Regions from separate parts of the Priestia sp. FSL H7-0729 genome, predicted to be linked through region 3. Evidence: riboswitches for the same ligand, from Rfam matches in the RefSeq annotation. Region 3 holds a riboswitch; each other region holds the start of a gene.
The links. Region 3 has a riboswitch for S-adenosylmethionine ahead of metA (homoserine O-acetyltransferase MetA). Riboswitches for the same ligand answer to the same signal wherever they lie in the genome.
Positions count from the first base shown of each region.

Region 1: another riboswitch for S-adenosylmethionine. It lies ahead of MHH93_RS16380 (methionine ABC transporter ATP-binding protein); the one in region 3 lies ahead of metA (homoserine O-acetyltransferase MetA).
Region 2: another riboswitch for S-adenosylmethionine. It lies ahead of mmuP (S-methylmethionine permease); the one in region 3 lies ahead of metA (homoserine O-acetyltransferase MetA).

Region 1 covers NZ_JBBOTQ010000006.1:239,436-250,344, forward strand. Annotated here, with positions in the region: gene MHH93_RS16355 (putative polysaccharide biosynthesis protein) at 1-277, shown strand, start outside; gene MHH93_RS16360 (DUF2515 family protein) at 386-1,672, opposite strand; gene MHH93_RS16365 (thioredoxin family protein) at 1,815-2,159, shown strand; gene MHH93_RS16370 (COX15/CtaA family protein) at 2,474-3,412, shown strand; gene MHH93_RS16375 (Cthe_2314 family HEPN domain-containing protein) at 3,611-4,327, shown strand; SAM riboswitch class I at 4,465-4,607, shown strand; gene MHH93_RS16380 (methionine ABC transporter ATP-binding protein) at 4,733-5,767, shown strand; gene MHH93_RS16385 (methionine ABC transporter permease) at 5,768-6,427, shown strand; gene MHH93_RS16390 (MetQ/NlpA family ABC transporter substrate-binding protein) at 6,502-7,341, shown strand; gene MHH93_RS16395 (DUF2167 domain-containing protein) at 7,465-8,463, opposite strand; gene MHH93_RS16400 (SDR family oxidoreductase) at 8,637-9,416, shown strand; gene MHH93_RS16405 (NifU family protein) at 9,569-9,814, opposite strand; gene MHH93_RS16410 (YuzB family protein) at 9,895-10,149, shown strand; gene MHH93_RS16415 (NAD(P)/FAD-dependent oxidoreductase) at 10,146-10,909, opposite strand, start outside.
Region 2 covers NZ_JBBOTQ010000009.1:198,230-209,138, forward strand. Annotated here, with positions in the region: gene MHH93_RS20195 (helix-turn-helix domain-containing protein) at 1-264, shown strand, start outside; gene MHH93_RS20200 (response regulator transcription factor) at 491-1,192, shown strand; gene MHH93_RS20205 (sensor histidine kinase) at 1,213-2,655, shown strand; gene MHH93_RS20210 (ABC transporter ATP-binding protein) at 2,802-3,560, shown strand; gene MHH93_RS20215 (ABC transporter permease) at 3,563-5,965, shown strand; gene mmuM (homocysteine S-methyltransferase) at 6,065-7,105, opposite strand; gene mmuP (S-methylmethionine permease) at 7,083-8,495, opposite strand; SAM riboswitch class I at 8,587-8,688, opposite strand; gene MHH93_RS20230 (Ger(x)C family spore germination protein) at 8,763-9,965, opposite strand; gene MHH93_RS20235 (GerAB/ArcD/ProY family transporter) at 9,962-10,909, opposite strand, start outside.
Region 3 covers NZ_JBBOTQ010000002.1:428,329-439,237, reverse strand. Annotated here, with positions in the region: gene MHH93_RS08495 (trans-sulfuration enzyme family protein) at 16-1,188, opposite strand; gene MHH93_RS08490 (PLP-dependent transferase) at 1,185-2,372, opposite strand; gene metA (homoserine O-acetyltransferase MetA) at 2,397-3,314, opposite strand; SAM riboswitch class I at 3,551-3,674, opposite strand; gene corA (magnesium/cobalt transporter CorA) at 4,126-5,061, shown strand; gene MHH93_RS08475 (HRDC domain-containing protein) at 5,132-6,133, opposite strand; gene MHH93_RS08470 (ROK family protein) at 6,310-7,188, opposite strand; gene MHH93_RS08465 (MOSC domain-containing protein) at 7,265-7,951, opposite strand; gene MHH93_RS08460 (phosphodiester glycosidase family protein) at 7,982-9,097, opposite strand; gene MHH93_RS08455 (5'-3' exonuclease) at 9,094-9,987, opposite strand; gene MHH93_RS08450 (arsenate reductase family protein) at 10,127-10,492, opposite strand; gene MHH93_RS08445 (RluA family pseudouridine synthase) at 10,900-10,909, opposite strand, start outside.

The DNA.
Region 1 (10,909 bases), on a different contig from region 3:
TTGGAAAGGGTTTATCATTACGGTCTTGCTTGCAGCAGGTGTAGGATTTGCAACGAACTGGATTGGAAATATGATTTTTGGACTGTTCCTGCCAGCGCGTGTATCCTTCTTGTTTACCTGCCTTGTGGTTGGTGTGCTTGTGGTGGTGGTGTATCTGGTTCTCATGGTTGTGCTGCGTGTCCTGCGCAAGGACGAGCTGGGCAGTTATCCCCGTATTCTGCAAAAAATTCTCCGTCCACTTATGCGTCTCCAACGTGGAGCTGGGCAAAGAGGTTAAGAATACAAGGAGCATCATTCAAACTCCAATATGTTGTGAAAATAGGATACAAGCTCTGTCTGCTATTGAAGCGGACAGGGCTTTTTATATATTTGTCAATCCTCAGCATCAGTGTGTGATGGCTTTAGCATCATGAGCCAGTGCTGTTTTCAGCATACCATACCGGTGTTCGTGACTCATCTCAAACAGCCATGGCCGGCGCGGTGCCGTCAGATAACCGAGACAATCCCGAGTCTGAAGCCAGTCTTGTCTGGTAATCGGTTCATAAGGCGTGTCCCCCCATACGGCGAGCAGTTCCGGACTATATAGTCGTTGCCCTTCTGGAAGCCATTCTTCATCAAGTAGCGCTTGAGCGTATAATGTCTGATCACCTGCCTCGTCTTCATGATTGGTAAACAGGCCAGGCCAATATTCGGCACGCGAGCCACGATGGGGAACCGAACGTGCGAATGCCAACACTTGTGTGTGTACTTGCTCCATTCCAAACAACAGGGCATATAGCCCTTTGCCAAACATGATTCGCTCATCCAATTTGCCAAAATGTTCAATGACGCGTCCTGCGAGTCCTGCTCCCCGCCCAAGAGGAAAGACGATATGATTCAGACCGGCCAGATTATGCAGATGGAATGCGGGTTTGGAGAGTACTTCTTTTTGAAAATAAGGATGTTGCACGACCCGGCTCTCGATATAGTTCTGCTCATTAATAATTAATGCCACACTAAGCAGTGAACTGCACCGTTCCAGCCAAAAGCGTTCCCAAAACGGCGTCATGAACGCCGACACGTGAAAGTGTGACAAGAGATGGAAACAACTTCGTCCGATCCGGCGACTGTGCATATACAGCTGAAGCTGGGGATAGGCATCCTGGAAAATGAGTGCATTGCATCGCTCCAGCAGCCGGTACATATGCTCGCGATCGCTCTGATTTTGAAGATTATGCATCAAATCACTCTGAAGATCTGTCATGTGATAACCACCGTTACGAGAGACCATATGGGCCAGCAGTGCCCAATGCAGTTCAGGATATTGTTCATAACATTCGAGATAGGCTGCCGTGCGAGTGATATTACTCCGATTATGCTCTTGAGTGAGTGTCTTAATCTCTTCCAGGATGATGCAATCTTCTTCGCAGACGAGTGCGCTTTGAACCTGGTCCGTACGTGCAAAAGACTTGCTGCTGGCAGGTAACAAACGCTCCACTTCAGACTGCAGGGCAGCTGCCGTATCGGTATCCCACTGGATGTCACGCATTGGGTGACGAAGCTGTGCTGAAGCTTGCCATGCAGCTTGTTTGCCACGCCAGATTTCCCGGGCAGCACCCGGAATGGAACGGACAATCTGCAAGAGGGACCCGTGATGCTGTTCGCTGGAAGAATCGGTTCTGATGGAAGTCATGATGTGACATCCTTTCATGATGTACTGCATTTAAATGCACAGTCCATGTGGTTTATTCTAAGTATGCGCTGATTATTTGACTTCCACTCGCCAATTTGCTTCACTTAGGGTAAGACAAGGTACAGAAAGGGAGATGAATCGAATGGAACAGATTACTTCCAAACCGGCTTTTGATGTAGCCATCCAATCCCCGCGTTTGACGATTGCCGTATTCAAGGCAGACTGGTGTGGTGACTGCAAATACATCGATCCGTTTATGCCTGAGGTTGAAGAGAAATATGCACGTGAACTGACTTTAATTGAGGTCGACGTGGATCAGGTTGGAACGGTTAGTGAAGAGCAGAATATTCTTGGCATTCCTAGCTTTGTGGCGTATACAGATGGCCGTGAACTTGTACGGTATGTGAACAAGCTGCGCAAGTCGAGAGAAGAGATTGAGCAGTTCCTGGATCGCGCAGTCGAAGTGTACAACACGATCCATAAATGATTATAAAAGTATGACAGGTTCATGTTGTTAAAGGGTATACTAGATGAAACGCCATTTCTCTTGAAATAGGGAAATGGCGTTTGTGTGTTCAGGGCTCTGTTCAAGATGCAATTAACTGGCATATCCCTCATAGATATAACTTCAATGACCTGTCGGTCATTATTTCACCAGACGTTAACATTTTGTCACAAAGCGCGGGCGTCAATGAACATTTTATCCGGTATAATGAATTTAGTTGTGAAATAAGTGTCAAAGTACCGAAACAAGCGGAGAATATTCTTCGCCATCTTAAACCAACAGCGGGTGAGAAAAAATTGAAACACTTAACTTTGTTTAAATGGTTAACCGTATTAACCTGTCTCGTCATGTTTCTGGCCACTTTTGGTGGAGGCATCGTAACCAAAACGGAATCGGGCCTTGGCTGCGGAACAGAATGGCCTTTATGTAACGGAAAACTCGTTCCTGCACATACTGTGGCTTCACTTATTGAATATTCCCATCGTGCTGTAAGCGCACTGGCTGGACTTCTGTCCATAGCCTCGTTTGTTGCTTTTCTGCGGTTCGGCAAGTCACGCCGTGACCTGCAATTGTTCTCTTTCTTAACCTTGGTATTTGTTATCGTCCAGGGTATTATGGGGGCTTTTGCCGTCGTCTTCTCCCAATCTTCAGCAGTTATGGCACTGCATTTCGGTTTTGCACTGATTGCTTTTGCCAGTTCCCTAATGATGGCGCTGGGCATAAGGCAGGAGGCAAAAGATGGTGGATTGGAGCGTCTGAATAAATACCCTCGGGTTAGTAAAAAATTCAGGAATCTGGTCTGGTTTTCCACCATTTACACATATCTCGTGGTATACACAGGTGCATTTGTGAGTCACACGGATTCTGCCGGCGGATGTTCTGGATTTCCGCTCTGTAACGGGCAGATTATTCCTGAGCTTTCGGGTGGGGTAGCGGTTGCTTTTGCTCACCGTGCAGCAGCTGCGTCGCTCGTCATTGTAATCGCAATTTTGGGTCACTTCGCTTACCGTAATCATCCGGACAACAAGGAAATGCGTACTCTGGGTGTGGTATCCGTTGTTCTTATTCTGATGCAAGTAGTCATTGGTATTTTCATGATGGTGACAATGAACCGTCCGGAAGTATACATGTTTGTAGCTCTTGCTCATATGTTGGATATTGCCATATTGTTCGGGGTCTTAACGTATATGAGTTTCCTGGTGTACAAGCTGCATCGCCCGGCTAATCGTTTCTAAGATATAGATCCATTCTTTTTCCAAAGGTACTTGGGCTAAATATGAAAGTCCACCATCCAGTGATGTACATCATTGGACAGGTGGACTTTGTTTGATGTCAGGGGGATCAGGGCAACCTATGGCAAGCAGCAATTACACGGAATGGATGAAGTGTTACGGTGATGAATTCTTGTTGAATTGGAAAAGAGGAGGTTGTATATGCTGCGAACGTTGCTGGGGGAAAAACCGCGTATAAACGAAGGTAAATTGAAGGAAGCGATGGACGCAATGGCGCATACGCTTGAGCTATTTCAACGACAGATGCATGTGGACCATGATCCCACCCATGACTATCGGAAGCTGTATGTGTGGACTCAGGGACTCATCTCCTCTCTGGATGAACTGGAGCAAAGCTGTTTTGCTGCTGCTCATTTTCGTAAAAAGGTCGTTGCAGGTTCAACGGATGATATGACGCCAGCTGAAAAAGCTGAGTATGCCCGGTATGTGTATTTTTACAAAGATGGCTTCATTCGCTGCTTTGCCATTCTGGATAAAGTCGGCACCGTATTAAATGAAATATTCCAGTTGAATACTTCAAATACAAAAGCGCATTTTTCTTATTTTACGGTGTTAAGGCAGTTCGATTATGCGAGGGAGCATCATGATCTTGCGTTGCGATTGATTCAGATCAAGGATTCGTATCGGGAACCGATGAGTAAGCTGCGTAAACGACGTAACATGGAGATTCATTACATGAACTCAGAAATGCACGATGACCTGTGGCAGCTTCACCAGACATTGCAAGGTAAAGTGAAGTTGGAGGATCTGAATCAGCATGTGCAGGAAATGCGTCAAGGCGTGGATATGGTTTGTGAAACGTTAACAACCTCTTATCGTTATATCAATAATATATGGAAAAGAAATAATTCCCTTTGACAAATCGGAATACTTGGAATATACTGAGTTTTAATTAGAATGGTCATAAGGACGAAGATTGAACTAATATTTCAAAGTTTACGTTCACATTATAAAGCATGAACTACATGAACTTATAAAATCCTACAACAACATATTTCTTATCGAGAGCGGCGGAGGGACAGGCCCGATGAAGCCCGGCAACCGATTTGTAACCGACATGATACATGTATCATTCGTTATAGATGTTAGGTGCTAATTCCTACAAAATGGTGCAAGGCACGATTTTGGCAGATGAGAAGGTATATTCTTTCACGTGAAGAGCCCTCTTTGTATCTGCAAAGGGCTCTTTTTTGTACTTAAAGGGGAGTTTTCCTTAAGATCGGGTAAAGATACATGTAGGTGGTTGGAAAGGGGCAAGTGCGATTGATTGAATTAAAAGGGTTAACGAAAACGTACGGCAAAGGGAAAAAAGCTACAACTGCTTTATCCGAGCTGAATTTGAACATCCAAAAGGGTGAAATCTACGGAGTGATAGGCCATTCCGGAGCGGGCAAGAGTACATTGATTCGCTGTATTAATTTGCTGGAAAGGCCTACGGAGGGTGAAGTATGGGTTGACGGGGTCAACCTGACAGCGCTGAGCAAAACCGAATTGCAGCAACAGAGACGCAAGATCGGCATGATTTTTCAACACTTTAATCTGTTATCCTCGGCAACGGTATATGACAATGTAGCTTTTCCACTAAAGCTTGTGAATACACCCAAGGATGCCATTGATCGCAAAGTGAAGGAAATGCTCAATCTGGTTGGTCTGGAGAACCACAGCAACAAATATCCAGCTCAATTATCGGGTGGACAGAAACAACGTGTAGGGATTGCCAGAGCACTTGCGAGTGATCCAAATGTACTTCTCTGTGATGAGGCTACTTCAGCACTTGATCCGCAGACGACAAATTCAATCCTGAAGTTATTGCTCGACATTAACGAAAAGTACAACCTTACGATTGTGCTGATTACACATGAGATGCATGTCATTCAGAACATCTGTGACAAGGTGGCTGTCATTCATCAAGGCGGCATTGTGGAGCAGGGACCTGTAACAGAAGTGTTCCTGAAGCCGCAGCATGCAATTACGCGGGACTTCATGATGCGAGACCATGAAGCAGGACTGGCTCTGGAAGAGACGGCTCTGGCGAATGCAGGCGTTGAACTGCAGATAGGGATTGCTTCCAAACTTGTGAAGATATCCTTTCTGGGGAACAAAACATATGAAGCGATTTTGTCCAGGACGGTTCGTAAGACGGGTGTGGATTTTGCCATCCTGCAAGGGACGATCTCTACGATTAAACAGGTTCCTTATGGTCAGCTGACCGTTCGGTTCGAAGGTGATTCCAATGCGATTGATCGGACGATATCCGAATTGACCGCTGAGGGACTTGATGTGGAGGTGCTACGTTAGATGGATTTTTCAACCGTACGTTGGGAAGAGGTTGGTAAAGCTTCCATAGAGACACTGCAAATCTTGGGTGTATCAGGCCTATTCACCGTTATCTTTGGTTTACCACTCGGAGTTCTGCTGTTTATGACAGCCCGATCTGCTTCGATCAAGTCACGGACGGTGTACATTATATTGTCCTTGATTGTAAATATTTTACGATCAGTTCCATTTATCATATTGATTGTTGCTCTTATTCCATTCACTCGTTCACTCGTCGGTACAGCTACAGGAGTGTTAGGTGTTATACCTCCTTTGGTTATTTCAGCAGCTCCTTACTTTGCTCGATTGGTGGAGACAACGTTGCGAGAAGTTGACCGGGGTGTCATTGAAGCAGCACAGTCGATGGGTGCATCGACCGGACAGATTGTAAGACGGGTATTACTGCCTGAAGCATTACCTGGTTTGGTTGCTGGGATAACCATTACCATCGTTACGCTTGTCTCTTACACGGCGATGGCGGGCATGGTTGGTGGTGGAGGACTGGGAACGCTGGCAATCAATTATGGGTATTATCGTTATCAAAATGAAATCATGATTATATCCGTTGTATTTATGATCATTCTAGTGCAAATTCTCCAGATGGCTGGAGATCGCTTGGTTACATTTTTCACCAGGAAATAACACATAGATAACATGATGGCAAGGCATTTATTCGAACGCCACATGAAAAAATGATTAGAGAAGGGGTTTTACACATGAAAAAATGGTCATTCGCTCTACTTAGTCTTATGTTAATTGCGGTTCTCGCAGCTTGCGGAAACAACAAGGACGCCGATAGTGGCGCAGACAATTCAGCAGGTGCACCACGCACGGTTGAATTGAAAGTTGGAGCTTCACCGACACCACATGCAGAGATTCTGGAAAGTATCAAGCCTGAGCTGGAAGCACAAGGTATTCGTCTGCAAGTCGTTACGTTTAATGACTATGTACAACCTAACCAACAACTGGCTGATAAAAAATTGGATGCAAACTTCTTCCAGCACCAGCCTTATCTGGACACAGAGAATAAAGAACGTGGATTCAACCTCGTTACTGTAACACCTGTCCATGTTGAACCTTTTGGCGGATACTCCAAAAAGATTAAGTCTTTGGATGAATTGGCTGACGGCGCAAAAGTAGCCATTCCAAATGACCCATCCAATGGTGGACGTGCACTGTTGTTGCTTGCGAAGGAAGGCATTATTACGCTGAAAGACAACACAAATATCACATCTACGATTCAGGATATCACAGCCAATCCGAAGAACCTGGATATCATCGAGCTGGATGCAGCCATGATGCCTCGTCAATTGGATGAAGCGGATCTGGTATTCATCAACGCTAACTATGCGCTTGAAGCGAACCTGAATCCGGCAAATGATGCTTTGCTGATCGAAGATCTGCAAGGTAACCCATACGCGAACATCCTCGTTTCCCGTGAGGACAACAAGGATGCAGATGCAATTCAGAAATTGGCTGCTGCCTTGCACTCCGAAGAAGTGAAAACATTCATTAAAGAACGTTATAAAGGTGCGGTTGAACCTGCAACTGAATAATTTAACGATATGTATGATATGATGTGAACTCGTAAGAAGAGGATGTCCCATAAGTCATGATTATGACGGAAGGACATCCTCTTCTTACGTTATTTTGTTTTAATGAAGCTGACACACGCTAAGTCAGAGTTTTTCTGATGTATCAGCGTTGGAATGGTGTTCAGATTGGCGGTAGTAGGATAATTCATTCTGATCAGCATGCTGCTGTTCATCTGCTTCCTGCAGGTACGTCCTCTCGGAGGGAGAGAGTTTTTCTTCATCTCCGTGTGAACTTTTGATTTTGTATCTGATCCAACCGATTAGCCCAAGAACGACAACCAAGATTAAGGCCCATCCTTTTTTGAGCAAAAGAAGAGCGCTGAATTTTTGGGAAGCCGTGTACCCGATTCCGCCCATCAGAAGGCTGTTGAGCCCTATGGTAGATGTTTTGTCAGTCGAAGCATTATATTCCTCGTAGGTATGTCCCGCATTGATCTGAAGTTGATTAAGGACGGTTTCCTCGAATGCCTGGCGGCTCTGTTGAAAGTTGGCCGTATCAATAACCAGAATGGCTGTGATGTACCCTTCACGTGTCAGGAGTTTTACATTGTAATTCACCATGGCTTGCTGATCTGCATTTTTGAAACCAAGGGAGTAGACCAACTGATGTTTGGTCTTATCGTATGCCGGTTCGATATCCCAACCTGTTATGTACGTTCTATATTCAGGATCGAGCTCTCTGTTCTCTTCTTCTGTGCCTCGGATATAACTGCTTAACAGTTCTTCGGCATTCAAATTTTGATCATCATCATGAATATGACCTGTCTTCACGTACTCGAACACGACATACCACGAGCCGGATTCGCTATTGCTGGTCAGGCTTCCGATTTCATTCCCGTTAGGTTTTCCACCACTGTTAAGTATCGAGCGTTGGGTATTGGCTTTATCCAGAAAGGAATGACTTTCAGGGACTTCGAGTGTGGCTTTACCGTCCAGAGAGACCGATGCTGGTCCACTAATCCAATCGTATTCATCAGGTGCCTGGTCACTCTCACTTGCCGCTGATACCTGCAAGGCACTTGAAACTGTGAATACACTCACCATTAGTAGCGTAAGAAAAGATATCCATCTTTTGTTCTTCATATTCATGTAGAGGTCCTTTCAGGTTATATCCTCGACAATACCATAGGTATTTAATTTTATTCAAGATATATTTGGAATTAAAGGTGGATAATCCCTTCTGGATAAGCGAGTTGTGGGAGGACGATAAATCTTTTATACTGGATAGTGACTGCTCTTTGAAGAGGGGGATGAACGTGAAGGGAAAGATTGCCCTCATAACGGGAAGTGCCAAAGGTCTTGGTAAAATGACGGCCCTCAGTCTGGCAGATCAGGGATGTCATATTGCCCTCAATTATGTACACAGCAGAGTAGAAGCTGAGGCTTTAAGGGCTCAGATTACAGCCAAGGGTGTGCGGTGCATTGCTATCCAGGCTGATATATCCAAGGTAGAAGATATCTCTTCATTGGTTGAACAGGTGGAAGACAATCTGGGCAGCATTGATATTTTGGTGAATAACGCGGGTCCATTTGTCCGTGAACGACGATTATTTGCGGATTATTCTGAAGCCGAGGTCCAGATGCTCGTGCAGGGAAATCTGCTGGGGCCGATGTTGCTGGATCAGCGTGTATTGCCAGAGATGAGACGCAAGCAATGGGGACGCATTATCCATTTTGGCTTCAGTCATGCGGGAGAAGCGAGATCATGGCCTCATCGCGCCGTATACGCGGCTGCCAAGGTAGGTCTGGTCTCTTTTACAAAGACACTCGCCGTTGAGGAAGCTCCTTATGGAATTACGGTCAACATGGTATGCCCGGGAGATATTCGCGGTGCCAACAAAGAGAAAACAATTGATGAAATGGCGGGCATCACGGACGAGGAAACGCCAAGAGGGCGTCCTGGCAGCGGTGAAGATATCGCACGAGTGATTACGTACCTATGCCTTGATCATTCCGATTTTATAACAGGCAACATTATGGATGTATCTGGAGGACTTGATCCGATTCGTCCGACCATACAGCGTGAGGATGCTTAAGTTGAGACGGAGAAATGTACGTCGAAACTGGTTCGGGTTAAGGTCATCTTGATTATGACAGTATTAATGACGCTCTGCATATGTACACAAAAAAAAGAGCCCTCCGCTTCTGCGAAGCGAAAGGCTCTTGAGGTTTATTCGTGAAGGATTGATTAGAATACTTGTACGACTTCTTGTACACCCTCAACTTCTTCAAGAAGGGCGCGTTCAATCCCGGCTTTTAAGGTAATAGTGGAGCTTGGGCAACTGCCGCAGGCACCGACCAGTTTCAGCTTAATGATGCCGTCTTCCACGTCAACCAGTTCCACGTCACCGCCATCGCGTTGCAGGAACGGACGAAGCTTGTCAAGAACATCAGATACCTCATCATACATGGTGTCTTGTGCGTTTTCGCTCATATTTTTCAACTCCTTTCCTTCCTATATTATATTACAAATGGCCATAAATTAAAATGGTCAAACAAAGCAGGTGAACCTACATGAGACCGATTATTGAATTTTGTGCCAACAATATGCATTTTGGCACAGATGAAGTCATGGATCAACTGGAAGAAAATCCAGACTATGACGTGATTGAATACGGCTGCCTTACCAACTGCGGCCAATGTTCTATGACTCCATTTGCACTGGTGAATGGTGAAGTTGTCATCACGGACAAAGTGGAAGATCTATATAACGCCATTCTGGCCAAAATTGCCGAAGCCGATGTCTGGGACGAGCTCGATCTCGACTAACCGAGATGGCGCTTGGACATCCAGAGCACACCACTTTTCAAAATACGAGGTACACGTCCCATCATAGACGTTTTGCCCATAAGCCCAAACCCAGACTTCTTGCCGAGTGCACCGAGTGTGCCACGAAGCTTGAGTGGATGTGGATTGGGCTTTTCGCCTTTCCAGAGGGCATGCTGAATATGGGCGATCTGTTCACCCTGTACTTCCGCAGCTTGACCGCTAGGTGCATACGGTACACTGGCACAGTCACCAACCACATATACATCGGTATATTCCGGGATTTGGTAGTATTCATTCAGGACGACACGACCTTGAGGATCTTTGGTCACGTCCAGATCCTGTACCACTTTTACAGGCTGAATGCCTGCAGTCCAGACGACAGCATCCGTTAGAATCTGTTCATCCCGGTTATAGATGGCATTGGGTTCAACACGCGAAATGGCGATATGTCCACGTGTCTCTACCTGATGTTCGTTAAACCATTCATGTACATACACGGACAGACGTTGCGGGAAAGCGGATAATACACGTTCACCACGATCCAGAATGCTGATGTTCAGATCCGGTCTGCTCTCACGAAGTTCGGCTGCCATCTCGACACCACTTAATCCACCGCCTACAATGTGCACATTGCCATAGGCTTTGACTTCATTAAGTCGCAGGTAAGTCTCGCGTGTTTTGCTAAAGCTCTGAATGGTACAGCTGTAGTCTTCAGCGCCTGGTGTGTTGTGGAAACGGTCTGTACAACCCAATCCAATAA
Region 2 (10,909 bases), on a different contig from region 3:
GCTGGACTCAGCCTGTCACGTGCAGTGCGCTTATTTAAGGAGCACTACAACCAGACCATGATTCAATACGCGATTGAGATCCGTCTGAATGCGGCGCTGGAACGCATGAAATACAGTGAAATGACACTGGAGCATATTGCCGAATCCTGCGGTTTTGCAAGCTATTCCTACTTCCACCGGGTATTCCGGGCGCACTTCGGTGTGTCTCCGGCGGAGTATCTCAAATCCAGACAACACGAGCCTATCGATCTAGAACGTGTATGATGTAATAGTATCAAAAACCCATGACCCTTCAAGCAGGTTCATGGGTTATTTTGATAAGACGAAACTTGTAAACAGTTACTTGTAGTCTCTTGATTAATAAGAATGATGTTCACTTCAATATTTATGTGACTCCCACAGAACAAGACTGTACAATTATATAGGACATTTATTTCACAAATTTATACATATCCATTCATTTCACATCTATCATACTGGAGCGATACATATGCTAACCCACCCGCGCAAAGTCCTCATTATCGAGGATGAACCGGATATCTCACGTATTTTGCGAGATTATTTGACCAAAAATCAATATGAAGCTGTTGTGGCAGCCACTGGACAAGACGGGCTTCAGATTATGGAGCTTATTCAACCAGATTACATCATTCTGGACATTATGCTTCCGGATATGGACGGGATCGAGGTGTGCCGCGAGATTCGACGGCGCAATAATATCCCCATCCTCATTCTAAGTGCCCGAGGCAGTGATACGGATAAGGTACTTGGTCTTGGATTTGGCGCAGATGACTATATGACTAAGCCCTTCTCGCTGAGTGAACTGTTAGCACGGATTAATGCCCACTTTAGACGTTACGACAGCATGACATCAGACCGAGACAGAACAGATCTACTTCGCCTTGGAAATCTTATGATCGATAAAAAAGCCTACAAAGTTACATTGAACGGATTGGAAGTGTCTCTGTCTGCCAAGGAATTTGAGTTACTTCATTATCTGGCAAGCCATAAAAATCAGGTATTCTCCAAAGCCCAGTTGCTTGACGCCATCTGGGGATATGCAACCTATGGGGATGAAAACACCGTAACCGTGTACATTCGCAGACTGCGGGAAAAAATCGAGGAAGACGCCTCACATCCAACTGTTCTAAAGACAGTATGGGGTGTCGGTTACAAGTTCATTTATGAATAATCGAGATTGGAGACATCCACATGTCATTAAACACCTGGTTCAGACGCTGGCTGTTAACAACACTTAGCCTTCTGATTATTATAAGTATCCTCACATTGGCGTTGATACTATTCCAAAACCGAAATTCGGAACAATCCAATCCGTCTATAAATCAGGTTCGGCTCAAGATTAATCCAACTCTGTTCGCTCTGGAGCAAAATCATCAACACCTGGACAAACAAACCACCCGAGAAGACATACGTTCCATTGCTAGAGAAAGCGGGGTTCTGCTTACCTATGTGAACCTGGATGGAACCGTAACTCTGTCCTCCGATCCCACCTCTGAAGGAACCCAGGTTAATCTGCGTTCTTCCCTTCATTATGATCTGCATCATGCCGCGCAGACTGTAGACGATAGTGAATCACTTGATATCGCGTTTCCCGTGATGGACGGTCCCGTGGGAAGTCAGATCGGCAATGCTATCTTTTCCATCCCCCAAGCTATGGTTACGGTTCAGAAACCGATGACTTTTCCGGTTATATGGATTAGCGTACTATTACTCCTGTCACTGATCCTGGGCTTATTTTTATTTTGGATGAAAAGAATTCTGGACAAGCTGCTCCTCTCTCCCATTCATCATTTGAAGCTCCATGCGGAATCCATCATCAAAGGGAATTATGATGATCATATCCAGTACAACAGGACAGACGAAATGGGCGGCCTTTACGCCATGTTGGATTTGATGCGCACAGAAATCAAACATATGAACGAGCTGCGCATCCAGCAGGAACAAGCACAAAAGGAACTCATCACCAATATATCTCATGATATTAAAACACCGATTACCACGATAAAAGCATACATAGAAGCTATTGAGGAAGGGCTATGTAACGATCAGGAAACGTTGATGGAATATATGAGAGTGATGCGGACACATACGGATAAAACGGCCCGACTTGTGGAAGACCTACTGGTTCATGCACTTCAGGAACTAGGGCAGATCTCTGTGGAACCCCGTGAAAAGTACAGTGGTCCTGTACTTGAGGCTATGTTGAAACCTATTGAACATGTAATACTCACAAGAGGTCTCGTCTATGACGGGCCCAAGTCCAACCACATTCCCAATGTGTTAATCGCTATCGACCCTATTCGAATTGAACAAGTCATTTCCAATCTTGTCGCCAATGCTCTCAAGCATACAGCTCCGGGAGACACGATACGTATAGCCACGGAACTGGAATCCAGGCACTTGAAAGTGACCATCGCCGATTCGGGTCAGGGAATACGTGTGCAGGATATGCCGTTTGTTTTCCAGCGTTATTTCAGAGGACAAGCGAGTCATGCAGACCAACGTGTGCAGGAAGGTACGGGACTGGGACTTTCCATCTGCCAAAGCATTATTGAAGCACACGGAGGCCGTATTTCTTTTACTAGTAAAGAAGGAGAAGGTACGACCTTCCGATTCTATCTGCCGATCTGCTGAGCCACACTAGCGTGGCTATTGTACCACGTGCCTTCAATTTCCGATTCAACACAATTGCCTGTAATACTTTATTCATAATTTGATAAGGCTTCCTCAACATCCCTCCTCTAGAATGAATCCTATACTGCACTCGGGAGTGATTCGACTTGTCCAAAAAAGTGATTATCCGTGCACAGAATCTGTGCAAGACGTACAACAGCGGAAGTGAGCAACATCATGCCATCCGTAATGTCGATCTCGACATCTATGAAGGGGAATTCACGGTCATCATGGGTAACTCTGGCTCTGGCAAATCAACCCTCTTATATCTGCTAAGCGGACTGGATCAGATCACAGCTGGTGAGGTTTATTTTCGTGACCAGCGGATTGACGCTTACAATGAACGGGAAATGTCCGACTTCCGCACCCGCCGGATCGGTTATATCTATCAGAGCATCAATCTGGTCCCGGACCTTTCCATCAAAGAGAACATTGCTTTACCGGGATATATTGCGGGAAATAAAAAGAGTGACATTCAATCCAGGGCTGCTGAGCTGATGAATACTATGGATATTGATGGACAGCGTAACCGCCTCCCCTCCCAGACGTCTGGAGGACAGCAGCAACGAGCAGCCATTGCACGAGCTTTGATCAATGCACCGGATATCATCTTTGCGGATGAACCTACCGGAAGTTTGAACCTGGAACACGGCACAGCTGTTCTCGATATCCTTACGGATATCCACCGGAAAGGACAGTCCGTAGTTATGGTTACACATGATATTAAAGCCGCCTGCCGGGCAGATCGTCTGATCTACATTCAGGACGGCAAGATAGGCGGAACCCTTGAGTTCAATACCTATGAGGAACATCAAATTCAAGATCGTGAAGCGATTATCTTCGCTTTGGTTACGGGGAAGGAATAACGATGGCAGTCATGTTCAAACTTAGCTTGTCGTATCTGAGTAAAAATAAAATTCAAAACTTGTTTATCACCCTGCTCATTTTGCTGTCTACCCTGCTGGTGTCCACATCTGTCATCATTCTGGCCAATACGGGTAACCAGTTCAAGGAGATGCACAGTCGCACCAACGGGTCCCATCAGATATTAACGTTCGACAAAGGACTGAATGATCCCCAAACTGTGCATGACTGGTGGGGCGCCCAGAACGGTGTTCAAGTCTCACCTTTGCTTACTTACCGAACCTTGTCGGGCATCACTTTTGACGGCACTGACATCCCTAACCTGTATCTGTACATGATGAATACACCTCCTCCGCCGTGGAGTGTAGACGAACTTGTATTTGCAAGTGGTTCACAGCATTCAGCTCCTGAGCAAGGAAACGTATGGATTCCAACCTCCATGGCGAATGGTTATAACATTGCTGTTGGTGATACCATCCAATTCAAAACCGGATCTACCATGCTTGACCTCACAGTATCCGCTATTGTTGTGGATGTCCCTTATGGAGCACCATTCACGAATACGGCAAGAATCTGGATGAACAGTACGGATTACCAAAATGATTTTAGTACGCTTGCAGGAAAAGATAGTCACATGATGGGCATCCATTTTGATGATTACAGTACGAACTCCAGCTATTGGGATCGTTATACAAGCGAGACGGGTGCCCCGTTTCTGGAAACCAAAATGGAATTTGAAAGCATCTCATCCTTTTATCTGATCATCAATCAGATCGTCGGGTTCATTATGATTTTCTTAGGGTCCGTCATGATGATTATTGCCCTCATTACGATTGGCTTCACCATATCCGATGCCATTCTGGCCAACTACAAAACGATAGGTATTCTTAAATCGCTGGGACTCACTTCCTGGGGCACCATTGGTACTTACGTGATTCAATATGCCTTGTTGTCCATCATCGCCGTTCTTCCCGGGCTGGTACTAAGCATATTCGTGTCCAAATTCATCATCAACATCTCCGTATCGTCCCTGCGGACTGGCCAGGGTGATATTCCAATGGAGGGCATTGGCACAGCTATTGTTGTAGGGGTACTGTTACTCGTCATGGTTATTGCATTTGTCGTGTTATACGCCAAAAAAGCTCGCACAATCGAGCCTGTTCAGGCTATTCGTTATGGTATGTCGGAGAGCGACAATATACGTATGGCGCGACGAATGAATTCGCCGCTCGCAAACCGGGCCTTGTTTGGACGATTGCCCGTCTCTTTTGTCATCGGCATACGCAATCTGATCAAAAACAGCAAAAGCTCGGTATTGATGTTATTGCTAACGACGATGTCTGCTTCCGTACTTGTCCTCGGGTATGTTGTACTAACCAGCATTACCGGAATCTATCAGACGGCGGCCAAATGGGGTTATGACAATGCTAACATTGCCGCTGTCGTTGTGAACAAAACTACGTTTCCGAGAGCAGAGCTGCAGAACGTATTGGAAGAAGATCCTCGCATCAAAAATGTGGGCTGGCAAGGAAACATCACCGGAGTTATCCTTCCAGATGAGTCAACCGACGTGGCCAACCAGTCTACAAGTCTTTATTTAAGTGTACTGGATGGAAGTTATCAAGACCTTGGTTTTGAGACGTTGAGAGGGAATAACCCAGAACGCGAAAATGAAATTTCAATCGGGGTCAGTGTTGCCAAGATGTTAAACAAGGATTTGGGAGATCTCATGGATCTCTACATTGAAGGAGAAAAGCGCACGTTCATGGTCTCGGGTATCTATCAGGCCATCTCCAATATGTCGGTATCCGGAAGAATCACAGCCCAAGCGGTTCGAAGCGTAAATCCGAATTACGGTGATGTAGATGTCGTGTTTATCAATGTCAACGATCCTTCACAGGCAGGAGCCATTGCTAACCAATTGAATGAGCGATTCAGAGACTCTGCTTCCATCGTCACACAAAAAACGCTGCTGGATTCCGTTTATGCAGAAGCTGCAAGCATCCTTGTGTACCCCATGGCTCTGATTGGTCTGCTGTTCATTTTGGTTACATTTATCATTATCTTCAGTACCTGCCGAATCAGCATTCGCAAAGAGAGCAAGACGTATGGTATTTACAAATCGATTGGTATGACATCTGGAAAAATCCGTTTCTCCATTGCTACTGGAGTATCTGCATTAGCTCTGGTTGGTTCAATGCTAGGAGTCATTGTAGGCGTATACCTTCTCCCCCTGTTACTTGAAAAAGTCCTATCGGGATACGGTATCGTACAGATTCCTCTCATTCTGAACTGGGGAGGCATTATACTCTTTGCTAGTCTGAGTATTCTTGCCGCGGCTCTAGGATCCTGGGCATCGTCCAAAGTGATCCGTCAGGCATCGCCGCGCATCCTTGTCGTCGAATAACATGTAGAAAGAAGAAGTGCTCATGCAGAAGAAGCCCTTTCCTATCCTTTATAAGATAAGAAGGGCTCTTCCGTGCAGATCTGGCTGGGCTGATATACTTCAGCTCCGCCACTTCTTCGCAAGTTCGCCAATCTGATGTGGAGTCGTGCGGCAACAGCCGCCAATGATTTTTGCACCCGCGGATATCCACTGTTCCGAAGCATCACTCATACTGCCACAGGTACCCTGCCCGCTCCACGTCTTCGTTGCTGCATCGTATACTTCTCCCGAGTTCGGGTAGACAATGACAGGTTTATCGCTGGCACGGCTCAGAATAGTCACGGCTTCCGTCACCACTTCCATAGGAGCACAGTTCAGGCCAATTGCCGCAATTTGTGGCTCGGAGCCAAACGTCTGTGCACATACCTCAAGCGATGTGCCCTCGCTGATGCTTGTCCCGTCTTTTAAAGAGAAAGATAGCCAGGCATACGCATGAGGAAACTCCTTCAGCAAATCAATCAGAACCTGTGCTTCCTGCAAGGATGGAATGGTCTCAAAAGCCAGAATATCAGCACCCGCTTCAAGCAACGCCGCCATCCGCGGACGATGGAATGCAGCCAAGGTCTCATCTGACACATCGTAGTGACCGACATATTCCGATCCATCTGCTAGATAAGCGCCGTAGGGTCCAACGGATGCAGCAACCATTGGTCGTGGCCGAGCCAAGACCTCTGTCTCCAATACATCAGACCTTTGTTGTGCTGTTCTGATGACCAGATTGCCGTCCAGTTTGGCTTCCGTATTTTTAACTCCGCCTTCCTGCACTTCTGTCCATACTTCATCTCTCGCCTGTGCAGCCAGTTCCACCGTCTTGCGAATCAGTTCCAACGCTTCTTGCTCGCCGATTCCTCTCTTGCGGAAGCCATCCACCGTCGCCTGATAACTGGATGTAATCGCACAGTCGGCTCCTGCTCGGAAATAATCCGCATGGACCTGAACAATAACATCCGGATTCTCAAGCAACACACGAGCCGACCATAATGGATCATCCAGATCACATCCATGCTGTTCGAGTTCCGTCGCCAGCGCTCCATCCAGAATCATGACCGGATGTTCACGAAGAAGCTGTTCTATAGGGTTAGTCTGTTGTGCTTGTGTCATGTACTTGTCCTCTTTTCTTATTCACACGCTCTGTCAGATAATAAGCTGCGTAACATACTGCGATAAACGGAACCCCACAATACAGCGCAATTCGCTGTGTCGGGTCGAAGGCAATACCTATGCATGAAGCCAGGCATAATATAAATGAAACAATCGGTACCACCGGATACAGTGGTGTGCGGTAGACCAGATCTTTGACCGCATGTCCTTCCCGGATATACTGTCTGCGGAACATATACTGGGAAGCGCTGATGCTCATCCATACGGCAACAACAGCCAGACCCGAAATGGAAACCAGTGTAATGTATACGGTGCCTGGCGCAATGATGCTGGACAGCAAAGCCAGCGCACCCCCCACCATACTAATCAAAAGCGCATTCAGTGGTACCCCGCGTTTGGTCAATCTGGCAAACCAAGGAGAAATCGTCTTTTTATCGGCCAGAGACCAGAGCATTCGCGATGAAGCATACAAGCCTGAATTGGCAGCAGAGAGAATCGCCGTCAGAATAACAAAGTTCATAATGTCTGCTGCATAGGGTACACCTACCCGCTCCATTACCGCTACAAACGGACTTTCCAGTACACTGGCATCCGACATGGGCAGCAAGGCGGACAAGATCACAATCGTTCCGATGAAAAAAATAACCAAACGCCACAGCGTTGTATGAATAGCCTTCAGTATCGTCTTTTCCGGGTTCTCCGTCTCACCGGCGGCAATGCCGATTAACTCAGTACCTGAGAATGCAAAGTTAACAGCAAGCATGGTCATCAATATCGCTGTAGCCCCATGAGGGAACCACCCGGATGCGGTAATATTCGATAGCAATGGAGCCGGTTCAGCATCCGCCATGGGAATGAACCCAAACATGGCTGCGCCACCGATAATAATGAAGATTACGATAGTCACTACTTTTACAGATGAGAACCAGAACTCGGATTCCGCAAATAATTTCACCGTTAATGCATTAAACAGAAAGATCATCAGTGCAAAGAGCGCACTCCATATCCATACGTTCACCGATGGGAACCAGCGCTGCATCAGCAATCCGGCGGCTGTGAATTCGGAGCCAAGCGCAACAGTCCAGGTTAACCAGTATAACCAAGCCACCGTGTAGCCTGTTGCCGGTCCGATATATTTGGCTGCATAACTATGAAATGCTCCCGTCTCTGGCATATGAACAGACAGTTCACCAAGACAGAGCATCACCAGATATACAACGATGGCTCCGATCAGATAGGACAGAATAGTGCCCAGGGGTCCCGCCTGCTGAATAGTGTAACCCGAGCTGAGGAATAGTCCCGTTCCAATGACTCCTCCGAGAGAGAGCATGACCACATGCCGTACCTGCATTTTCCGTTGAAAATGTCCTTTGTCGTTGTTGTTCTCCATACCTGTTGCTCCCTACTCCTTCATCCAGAAAAAACAAAAAAGACCCACTCTTCCTAAAGAGTGCGCCGTTACTGACAAATAAAAACAAACGCTCCTATCTATCAGGCTTTCACCCGCTGGAATTAGCACAGTATCCTTCAGATCTGCTGCTGAGGTTTCTAAGGGCCAGTCCCTCCACCTCTCTGGATAAGAAAATGATTTTTTATAAATATAGCGATTGTTCATGAATGTGTCAATATTTAAATACTGTTGTGTTCACATTCCTCGCTATTCCGTAGAAGACCCCGGATTGATGATGTTGGTCTTGACCTCATACGTAATGGGTACAGTGGCAAAAATTTCATCCCAGTTCCCTTTAACCTTCTTCCACGTTTTTGGATACTTAATACGAATGCTGTCGCGGAAGTCAGCAACATCGACTTTGTAGGTATGCTGGAGCTTGTACAGTAACTGTTTGATCTGTTGCTCGACCAATTCAGCAAAATCTTTTTCTAGCTCTGTCAGATATGCACCCGTTTCTTCTTCTTCCGGTGCTCGCCAATCCTCCATTAGCCATCCTTCGGACTCTGCCTTCACATGGAACGAGATGTCATCGCCAACAACCTTGGGAATGATTTTGGTTTTCTTCTTCTTGATTTCATAGAGTACCGTGAATCCCTCCTTACTATATGTTTTTATGACACCACCTCGGTTTTTGGGGGTAATCCAGGACAGAGCTTCCACATCAGTTTGGCTGAGTTCCCCCAGAAATTTGGTTGTATTTGCAGCGAATATACTGCCTCCGGAGAACTTGTCCTCTCCATTGGCATTCAGCACATTTTGAAGCAGAAAACTGGACCCGGACTGCATCTGGGCATCCAGTTTTGCCAGCGAAACGGGTTCCAGAATCTTGTTGGAAATGTATGCATTGTTCGTAATACCTGTTAGGTAAAATGCAGGAATACGGGAAGGATCATCTGAGGTAAGCACATCAACCGCTCGTTGATGACTAATCAGTACAAGACAGTTCGGTCGAATATCGTTATCCCGGAGTACAAAATCGAGCAATTGAATCAGTCCATACTTTTTAGCTATATCCTTGGAGATCACAATAACCTTCAGATGATGTCCAATGAGTGGACGATCTCGCCGCAAAGCGAACTGACGAAAAATCTGCAACATGGAATCCCCTGTAAGCTGCTCGTTGGAATAAGACTCTTTGCCAGAAGAAGGTGAACCAGATTGTTGACTTTTTTGACTGCTAGCATTTCCAGGGGCAATCTGAACAGTTGCTGTGACATTATTCTGCTTGGGGTAATGCCCGCCCTGTTCTGCGATATTCTTCTCGAATTCAGTCTCTTTTCCAACGTCAATTCCGAGACCTACATACAGACTCAGATCTTCTATCTCGCGGCTGCTCCAGCAACCTGATATTATACACAGGATGAACACAGCACAAGTTACTCGTAAGCACATACGGAATGAAATCATGCGTGTTTGCCTCCTTTTTTGCGAATTATGCTAATAAGCAGCAATACCAGAGGTAATATAGCGAACAAAACTACAGATGCGTTACCTAACATATCCCCCAGTGCAAAAGTTTCAAATACAGTTTTAGGCATCATTGCCGTCAGATAAATGATTGGAAGCAGGGCATACATAATCCTGCGTATCTTCTTTGCCCGAAACAAGTCCCGAATCCCTACAGAAGCACAGTAATGGGTTATGGCAAATGTCGAGAAAATCTGCATAATCCAGATCACCAGCAATAATGATTCGAAACGTTCAAATATCAGTCCCTGTATCTCAAAACTTCGGACCAGATCCAATGTTGGCCACGTTCTGGTCTTAATTCCATCCAAGGATAAACTACCTACGACCATTACAACAGTGATCAGATATACCAGTGTAGAGATGGTTAACCCCCATGTCATCGCCTTGTTGCTTTTCTTCGGATCCTGCATATATGCAGTGATGACTAACATAACTTCGTACCCCGTATACGAGAGTAGCGATGGTTTCATCCCTTTGAGCACAGGCATGATGCCCTCACCCAATACGGGTCTGAGGTTACTAATCTCGAATAGCTGATTACTGAGCAAGATCTCCATGACGAATATAATCAAGGTAATCGGCAGGATGATCTCAAACACACGAATAATGACCACAAGCCCACCGGAGATCATATAGATGCCTATCCACATAAAAACCATCACAATAGCCCATGTAGGCGTACGCTCAAGCAGATACATCCCCGTGACATCGGCCATGACTCTAATCTCGAATGCTGCAATGATCATAAAATACAAAATTGTCGCACAACCGAGTATGTAGGCGATCCAGCGCCCGGTGATTTCCCGAGTAAACTGGAACACGGTTTTCTCAGGAAATCTGCCGCACAGGGTAACCAAAATCAGACCAATACCTGTGACAAT
Region 3 (10,909 bases):
GGTCACTCACTTTTGCTAGGATTCCTGAAGTGCTTGTTCCAAATCTACAATCAGATCTTCAATATCTTCCAGACCTACCGAGAAACGCAGCAACCCATCTGTAATGCCACGATCCCGGCGAACCTCAGCCGGCATTGCTGCATGAGACATCATCGCTGGGTAGGACAGAATGCTCTCCACAGCTCCCAGGCTTACAGCAACAATGGGTAGCTTCACCCGGTTAAGAACCGCTTTTGCACGATCTCCTGAACCGACATCAAATGAAACGACAGCTCCATATCCTGTTGACTGGCGCTCATGTGCCTCGCGGCCCGGATGATCCTCCAGTCCAGGGTAGAAGACAGCGGTGATATCACTGCGCTCATTAAGCCATGCCGCCAGTTTGGCTGTGCTCCGTTCACTATGAGCCATGCGAGCCCCCAAGGTTTTCATCCCGCGCATCAGAAGCCAGGATTCTTGTGCCCCGAGTACAGTTCCAAGTCCATTTTGCAACTGTTTCAGTTGTACACCAAGTGATTCCGTGCGAGCAACGGCAAGGCCCGCTAACACATCACTGTGACCCCCAAGAAACTTGGTAGCACTATGTACGACAATATCCACGCCAAGCTCAATTGGACGCTGATAGTAAGGTGTCATAAAAGTGTTATCCAGAATCGTGATCAGGTCATGTTCCTTCGACCAGTCAGTTACGGCCGCGATATCCGTAATACGCAGAGTTGGGTTGGACGGTGTTTCCATATAAACTGCCTTGGTGTTTGGCTTGAGCGCCGCTTTTACTTCATCTATATTGGTCATGTCCACAAAGGTCGTCTCAATCTGCATACGGCTTAATATGGAAGTAAGCAACCGATACGTGCCTCCATATACATCTTCCGTTACAATCATGTGATCCCCTGCGGAGAACATCATGAACACGCTGGAGATCGCAGCCATCCCCGATGAATAGGCGAATCCTCGTGCCCCGCCCTCCAGCAATGTAATGTAATCTTCCAGAGCCTGACGTGTCGGATTACCCGAACGACTGTAATCATGTTGAGGCGGATTGAAGATATCAAAATGATGGAATGTTGATGCTTGATAGATCGGTACACTGGAGGCTCCAGTTGTTTTGTCGATTTCATCACCGAAATGAAGCAATTTGGTATCAAATTTCAACTCGGAGTTGGGCTTATTGTTGGACTCACTCATGAGTGCACGCCTCCTTCAACTTCCTGCTGTGCAGCTGTCAGCGCATTGCCAAGATCCGCAATCAGATCATCCGCATGTTCAATGCCTACAGAGAACCGGAGCAGTCGATCATCCACACCTACAGCATCACGAATTTCAAGCGGAATATCCGCATGCGTTTGTACTGCCGGGTAGGTCATGAGTGATTCCACTCCACCGAGACTTTCGGCAAAAGCGATCAGTTTGATATGACGCAGCAATGGTTCAACATAACGTGCATCTTTCACTTTGAAAGAGAAGATACCTGTGTTTCCCGTGGATTGTTTATTCTGAACTTCATATCCCGGATGATCCGACAGACCTGGATGATAGACTTCACCCACCGCTGGATGCTCAAGCAAGTATTTGGCAATGGTAAGTGCATTGTACTCATGACGCTCCATGCGAAGAGCCAGCGTTTTCATGCCTTTCATCAACTGGTAGGAGTCACTCGGAGACAAAACCGCTCCAATGGAATTATGCAAGAACGCCATCTCTGCAGACAATGCCTCACCCTTGGTAATAATTAGTCCGGCCAGCACATCATTGTGTCCGCCCAGATATTTGGTAGCGCTATGAATGATGATATCGGCACCCAGTTCAATCGGACGTTGGAAGAATGGAGTCAACAACGTGTTGTCAACAATGGTCAACAGGTTGTAACTTTTCGCCCAGGAAGCAACGGCTTCCACATCAGTGATCATCATCAGTGGATTGGTTGGTGTCTCAATAAATACCGCTTTGGTATTCGGCTGACGAACATTTTCCAGTGCTGCGAGGTCATTCGTGTCCACATAACTGGCAGTTACGCCGAAACGAGACAGGATGCGTTCAAGCAGACGATAGGTTCCACCGTATAGATCCAACGATACAATCAGATGATCCCCTTGACCAAACATGGCAAAGATCGTTTGCAGTGCAGCCATACCCGAGCTACAGGCAAATCCTGCATCACCAGACTCCAGCGCTGCGGCTGCTTCTTCCAATACTTTACGGGTTGGATTCGTCGTACGAATATAATCAAACCCCGTGCTTTGTCCTAGCTTCGGGTGGCGAAACGCAGTGGATTGATAGATCGGAAAGTTAATGGCGCCTGTTACCGGTTCATTGATGGACCCAATTTGTGCTAAGCGGCTTTCGATTTTCAACTTGTTGTTGTCTTCCATTGCTGCATCCTCCTGTAATCTCGATTAGATTTGCGGGCCAATATCGTAAGGTGTTTCCTGATACACATAGTAATTAAGCCAATTAGAGAATAATAAGTTCGCATGAGCTCGCCAAGTAGCCGGTGGTATACGCGAAGGGTCGTCATTCGGATAATAATGTCTAGGTAGTGCGATATCCATCCCTTTCGCTGTATCTCGGTCATACTCCCACTTTAATGAGAAGGGATCATACTCGGCATGTCCTGTGGCAAAAATCTGTTTGCCGTCTTTGGTAGCAACCAGGAAAATACCCGCTTCCTCGGATTCAGCCAAAATCTCTAACTTCTCATTCTTTTCAATATCTTCACGTCGCACTTCCGTATGACGGGAGTGTGGGACGTTGAATACTTCATCGAATCCACGCAACAATGGAACATGTGGTTTATTAATGGTGTGCGGGAAAACGCCAAAACACTTCTCATCCAGTGCAACTTTAGGGACGTTAAAATGATGGTATAAACCTGCCTGGGAAGCCCAACATATGTGGAGGGTGGATGTCACATTGGTTTTGGTCCATTCGAAGATCTCCTGGATTTCATTCCAATAGTTCACGTCTTCGAAATCCATCTGTTCCACAGGGGCACCGGTAATAATCATGCCATCGAAACGGCGGTGTTCAATCTCATCGAAGGTTTTATAGAACAAATCCAGATATTCCTGAGATGTATTCTTCGATGTATGAGATTTGGGATGTACGAGAACAACATCCACTTGAATAGGCGTGTTTCCCACCAGACGAAGCAATTGTGTTTCGGTCGTTTCCTTTGTAGGCATCAGGTTTAATATAGCGATACGGAGTGGACGAATATCTTGCTGGTAGGCAGAAGTTTCATCCATGACGAAGATATTCTCTCCTTCAAGTACTTCTTTTGCGGGTAGCGTATCGGGTATTTTGATTGGCATGGTAAGTCTAACTCCTCCTTGTGCATAGATAGATGCAGCTAACGCTGGCTTGATGTCTTCACATCAATACAGTTATAGACTGCCTTGAGCTTGTAAAAACATTGAATTGCTCTTCATATCCAACGTTACATACAACCTCAAGTTCCTTAGCGAAAATCACTGCTGAGAAGTCGGGGCATATGACAAAGACCTTCCTCGGATTTCGAGAAAGGTCATATGTAAATAGATATGCGCCTCTCTCATCTCTCAGTTACAACAGTGCCACTTGACACTTGGTCGCTGCAAGAATTAGCACCGTGCGGTATACCGCCGGTTGCCGGGTTTCATCGGGCCAGTCCCTCCACCTACTCTTGATAAGATTTCGCTGTATTAGATTGTAATTTAATATGGTTCACCGTCTACTTTATTACATTAATGCCCTCACGTCAAGTTGCAGTTCTATGTCTGCTGTCCAGATCGGAACCGTTCATCATCCGTTGTCATACACTGCCTCAGGGCGCGAAATAGACACATTTTTGCGCTTGAAAGCACCTTGTACCAGCGGTATACTAAACAAGGTGTTATAAACCCTTATGTGAGAGGTGACATATTAAATGGATGGCGACCCGAGGCCTGACTGGCAGCCGAATTCCGACAAACTGCATAGAGAATTGACATCAGCATGCCGGCAGCGGGACGTGACTTCCGTTTGATCTTATAGTGAACGCAGCCCTGATCTCCAGGCTCCGCTGCCGACCGGCTGATTTGTTCTTTTTGCGCCCATAATGATAATATCCGCCAAGTTGGCGGGTGCAGAAGGAGTAGATTAACGATGAAAATCCGGTTGGTAAACAACGGTGTATTTATTCCGGTGGACGACATTCAGCAGGCGCTGACTCCACCAGCGGAAGGATTTTACTGGATTGATGCAGACGTAGACGATTTGGCGGTACTTCAGCCGCTGTTCTTGATGCATGATCTGGCTGTGGAAGACTGTCTTAGTGACGAAGAACAACGTCCGAAGATTGAAATTTATGAGAACCATTATTTTATTGTGATTAATAGCATTCGTTTCGATGATGAAGAGATATTTCTGCGTGCAGTCAACCTGTTCCTCGGCAGACATTTCATCATTAGTGTTACAAAGCAGAAGGTCAGCGAATTACGCACACTGAAACCAATCCTGTGGGAACAGGAAATCAGTACACCGGACCGTCTGCTGTATTTGCTGGTTGACTTGATCGTTGATAATTATTTCACCGTAGGTGACCGGATTGAAGCTCGGATCGAGAAGCTTGAGGAAGACATTCTGATGCATACCAAAAAGTCACATCTGAATGAAATCATCGGGCTGCGCAGTGAGATTCTATGGTTGAAAAAAGTGCTTGGACCTCAGAAAGAGGTCATTAATACACTGAACAAAAAAGATCTGCGTCTCATCGATGATCAACTGCAAAAGTATTTCAGTGACATCTATGAGAATGCTGTAAAAATATCGGAGACCTTTGAGACGTATCGGGACTTGATGGGCAACTTACGAGAAGCCTACCAGTCCAGTATTGCGAACCGGGCGAATGAGATCATGCGTGTGTTTACCGCCATTACAACGGTTTTCATGCCGCTTACGGTCATTACCGGTATATACGGCATGAACTTTACGAATATGCCCGAGCTTAACTGGAAATACAGCTATTTTGTTGTAATTGGCCTGATGGTTACACTGGGCCTGAGCATGTTCTTCATTTTCCGCAAAAAAGACTGGGTATGAACTCTTGTGAAATAACAAAGACGAAGCGCTCCACTTGGAGATCCGCCTCGTCTTTGTTAATATCCTAAAACTAACCTACGTTCCGCTCTGTCTCTGCATGCCGACGAAAGCGGATTCGAATCATGCGCAGTCTTTCATAGACCTGCTCCAGACTTCCTCCGTCGGGCTTATCTCCTCCATACACCTTATGTAATACTGGCTTCAGGAAGGTATCTCCCAGCTCCTCATACGCACTCCATACAGCCTCTTGTTCGTTCTCTGGCATCACCGCCAGCTCCACATCAAGAAGACAATCGGTGTCATAACCTTCGTGATCCAGTGCCTCTAACAGCTCAATTAACTCGCGTCGGGATAATCCGGATCGTTGAACAATCTCCTCTAACGTATACCCTTCCTTCATGCCTTCAAGCACCTGCTTGCGCGTGGTGAACTTATCAAGTTCCTGCTTGTACTTCTGCTCTCTCTGCTTATATAACCAGCTCTCAAACTCTTCTTCCTTCAGCGCCGTGTATACCCATTCCAGCGGGAATGTCGTTGAACGCTCCAAACCGTTCGTAATCTCCATCCATTCCGCACCATAGTCGGTTGCTTTGCTCTCCCCTACACCCGGCAGTTGCATCAGTTCATCCATCGATTGCGGAACAAAGGCACTGATCAAACGCAGCAGACGATTCGTTGCAATAAAATACGGTGCCTTCCGGTCAGATACGGCTCTCTTCCTGCGCCAGGTGCACAGATCCGTATATAACTGCTCATTACCGTATAACTCACTGTAACAATGGAGTCGCTGTCCACCATAACTGCGTGACTTCAAATCATCATTCTCATGAAATAGGCCCTGTAACTGCGGTCGGTACCCCTCACTCATCTGGGTGGCAAGCTGGTGACGGTAAATATGAAGCAGTTCCTCCCAAGAAGTCCCTTCATACCAGATGTTGTCCTCACGATCTCCTTCCTCGTAGCGACTCCATCCCAGCTGCCAACTATCTTCCTCTTCCCCAATCCATAGCTGTGCATACTCTGCATTCTGATCTGACATTCTGGACAATCTGTTCATGAAAATGACTTCCATTTTCCGTTCCCTCCCTATAACTTTTCAGCCTACACGATTTAATTATTCTACCTACAGGCAGCACAAAAAACACCTCTCCTGCAAAATCCATGCAAGAGAGGTGCTTCCTCATTAACCGTGCTATGCTGTTGCCCATATCATACCACAATGGTAAAATTCGTCAATCCCTTAATAATTTACTTATTCAATGCCAATTTAGCAAGCGCGAGCGAACCACACAGCCCTGCATTGTCACCAAGTCCTGGTGAAACAACATACTGGTCAATCTTGGATTGAAGTGCAGGATGCTGAACGTATCCAGCCAGCAACTCCTGCAGTTTGCTACGAACCATCGGGAAGAGGTGCTCCTGCTTCATCACACCGCCACCCATGACGATTTTCTGTGGAGAGAGAATGAGAACATAATTCATCAGTGCATGTGCCAGATAATGCGCTTCAATCTCCCATGCTTTATGATCTGCAGGCAGTTCATAAGCAGGTTGCTCCCAACGTTTGTTAATGGCCGGTCCTGCTGCAAGGCCTTCGAGGCAGTCGCCATGATACGGACAGAAACCTTCGTATGTATCCTCCGGATGTCTGCGTACAATGATATGTCCCATCTCTGGATGTGACAATCCATGGACCATTTTACCGCCAACTACAGCACCTGCACCAATACCTGTACCCACAGTGATATACAGACAGCTCTCAAGACCTTGTGCAGCGCCCCAGGTTGCTTCTCCAAGTGCCGCACCATTCACATCCGTATCGAATGTCATCGGTACATCAAAATGCTCCTTGAGCTTGCCAATCAAGTTATACTGTCCCCAATGTGGTTTTGGCGTTGTAGTGATATAGCCATACGTCGGGCTTCCTTCAATCGGATCAATTGGACCAAATGAACCTACGCCCAGAGCTTCAATGCCTTTGCCTTCAAAAAACGAAATCACTTGCGCCATGGTTTCTTCCGGTGTCGTCGTGGGAAAACTCACGCGTTCCAGAACCTCTCCATTTTCTGTGCCAATGCCACATACAAATTTGGTTCCGCCTGCTTCAATTGCGCCTAAGATCGTCATGTTAGTCACACTCCCAAGTTAGTTTAAAAAAGAAATAATCATTCGTGCGTAACTGGATGGTACTATAATTACCCTGCTACTTGTTCTCCAGCTTGGACAATCGTTTCATTAACGTTTGCCTCCAGCTATCTGAAAGCGAAGGAATGGCCAGCAACGCCTGGATACCATAGATATTTTCTTTCCCCTGATGCATAATCCGATTGGCTTCAAGAATTGTCATTGATGTTGGGTCGGTGCTGATCCGTCGCAATATGGATGAAGGCTTAACCTCACCTTCTTGCAGTACACGAAAGTAAAAGCCGGTATGTCCACTCTCCTGAAAATAAGCAGGCAGCTCCTTATAATCATACCGCGCGCCCAGCTTGAAGCAAGGTTGTCTAGGCTGACTGACCTGCACTGTGGCTTCGCCCAACTCGTAGACATCACCAATCCGAACGACTTCTTCGGCACAGCCTTCAACCGTCAGATTTTCTCCACAAGCTCCCCAGTCCAGCTTGCGATCCATCAACTGTTCCAGCTCCGGATAACGACTGTAATCGTATACACAAACGGCCTTGTCAGGGCCCCCATGATGCACCAGATCCGCCTGCGCATCCCCTGTCATTCCAGTGAATGACAGGAAAACCGCGTCGGTTACAGGGTGTTTCACAATGCCGCTCAGCACTTCACGCTTCTGCCCAGGGAGCGGTTGTGGCAGTCCTACATTGATGGCTAGAACAGCTGTACTGCCCTCCTCCGGCTTTCGATCAGATGTGAGTGTCATTTGCGTCATCCCTCCCATTATCACTTACTTTTAACGAACAGAGCCACCAAATACGAGTGTATTACTCAAAAGTCGACCTGGTGAGGTCAGCATTTTACCCCCGGCATACATGCCTGAGGATGCGCCACCATCCAGATTCATGGCCTGCTTCGCACCAAGCTTTTGCATCACCGCTGCCCACTCCTTGATTGTTGCTCCGGAAACGGTAGCCAGCATAACAGAACCATCCGCCATGATCGCGATACCACTTCTGGCTCCGGAAGCATTAAGAATCTTGGCATCCTTGAAACCTTCACTCGTCGGATTTACAGCTACCTTGCCGTCTTTCACCAGACGCGGACCTGCTCCCACAGCGGTCACCACATCTTGCCAAGGAATCTCTTTACCTGCTGCGTTCGTATATTTGTAATTCATTTCTACGGTTGAACCAACGGTGAAACGATCTGAAGAAGACTTTTGGTTGCCTGTGAAGACCAATACGGAGCCATTCTTAGGAATGGCTACATTGGTGTTAGGCACTTTTTTGGTCACGATGCCTTTCTCCATGACTACTGCAGTGCCACCTTTGAACCCAACTGTGGCACCTCGTTCAGGGGTATACAGCATCGTAATGCTGGCATTCGCAGAGGGTGTTCGATTAATAAATGTCGCATACCAACTGCGTGATTTGCCTTTTGTATCCGTTACTTTACCTGTCAAACTCACCTGAAGTGAATCCATAATTGCCGAGCCATCTTCCTTAAATCCGATGGATGTTCCATATCTTCCAATATGTATGACCTTACCATTTGCTATTAACATACCGTATGGATCTGGTGCTCCGTTATATGCTTCGAAAAATGCTCCGTTAATGGCTGCTTGTGCACCATAGGCCTTCACAATCGATGGCAATGTTGCCGTCTGGCCCACTTGCTTCTTCGCGATTCCCACGGTAACCGGTGTTCCCTTCGGAATCGAAACGGTCTGTACGGTAAAATTACGTCCTGCTGCTTTTACTTTCTGTACTTTGGTGCTAATTGCTGCTTTGGCATCCACTGTCTGTGGCGCACTTACTGCTCCCGAAAGAATTACGGGCAAGGCCAGGACGAGGGCCATAGCCCCTGTCCACCACTTTTTGCCTGTTCGTACGTTCTGCTTGTTGCTCACCCTATTGCCACTCCCATCCAAGAGCCTAGGCTCTTCATCTCAAGTTGTTCAAACTTGTCCATCACCATATCTGGATCAAGACGCAATTCACAGACATCCAGCGCACAGGCAACCGGAACAGCACAATGAATCTCTGCCAGTTTGCGGGACAGATGAAGCATGTCCAGATCATTCTCAATCTTGTTACGCACCGAAGGGGTCAGTTTATCCATGTTGCTCAAAATTCCTTCAATGGAGCCGTACTCCTGTACAAGCTTCAACGCTGTTTTCTCACCAATTCCCCGTACTCCGGGATAATTGTCACTGGCATCTCCCATCAGACCCTTCATGTCAATCACTTGACGAGGTGTCAGTTGTTTCTCGGCCATGAGCGTTTCAGTGTTATACACCATGTAGTTGCCATGGCCTTTTTTCATAATAATGATACTCGTGCGGTCATTGATCAGTTGCAACATGTCGTGGTCACCCGTCAGTACCATAACATTCATATCGGTCTCTTCGGTATAATACTTAGCAAGCGTCCCGATGCAATCGTCGGCTTCGAATCCTTGTGCACCTATATTCGGAATACCCAGGCTATCCATGACTTCACGAATCAGAGCAAACTGGGGAATCAGGTCATCCGGAGCTTCGGCCCGGTTGCCTTTATAAGCTGCATATTCTTCACCGCGGAACGTCTTACCGCCCATATCCCAACAACATACGACATGACTTGGCCCAAAAGTCTGAACCGCATCCCAGAAATAACGGATAAATCCGTAGACTGCGTTGGTAGGCAATCCTGCCTTTGTACGTCTGATATATCCGCTTGCAGATGTCGCATAAAAAGCACGGAACAACACCGCCATACCGTCTACCAGCAACAAAGTAGGTTCATTACGTTGATTCACTTGAATTTGTTCTCTCCTATCTAAATCTATCATATAAAATATCGAAACTAATTTTATCATTATAGCATAGTTCCGCCAACCATCGTTCAGGCAAAAAAGCCCTGAATTTTGAACAATTCAAGGCTGATATTCAGCACGTTTACGCGTTATTCCATTCCTGCTCGTACGTTTCTTCCTTGAATCCAACCGTCACCTTTTCTCCATCCGTAACAATCGGACGTTTGATCAGACGACCATTGGAAGCCAGCAAACGAATCTGTTCATCAGCGGACATGCCTGGCAGCTTGTCCTTCAGTTGTTGTTCTTTGTATACTTCCCCGCTCGTATTAAAGAACTTCTTCACCTCTAGCCCACTCTTTTGGATCAGTTCTGTTAGTTCAGATTCTGATGGCGGTGTGTCGAAAATGGGGATTAGCTCCAGCTCATGTCCTTGCGCTTCAAGCCATTTTACAGCCTTGCGGCATGTGCCGCATTTGGCATATTGATATACTTTTAAGTTGCTCATTGATTTACCTCCTGTGGCTCCGGTGTGGCTCCGGTTTCGACTTCTCGCTTCCCTTGGTTTGCTTCGCAAATCCAAAAGTCGCTCCAAATCGATACCATCGCCATGCAATTTTACTGACTTTTACGAATGAGTTCAAAAACACACATTCGCTATATTTTCGGGTCAAAATCTTAAAGCTTTTATATTCTAAAAAGCTTTCGAGATTTTAATTTTTGAAATATTTAACATGAGATTGGTAAACATCAATACATTAGACCATGAAACCATAAAGATTAGCCAACGGCATGTTGTTCGGGTGCATTAAGTCCCCTCACATGGAATAGCCAATCATTGTTGCTCCCAAGCAGGACGGGCCGTGCAAGAGACTGCGACACAGGATGCAGAACTAAGAGCCCCATCACAGCTTCCTACAGCTCT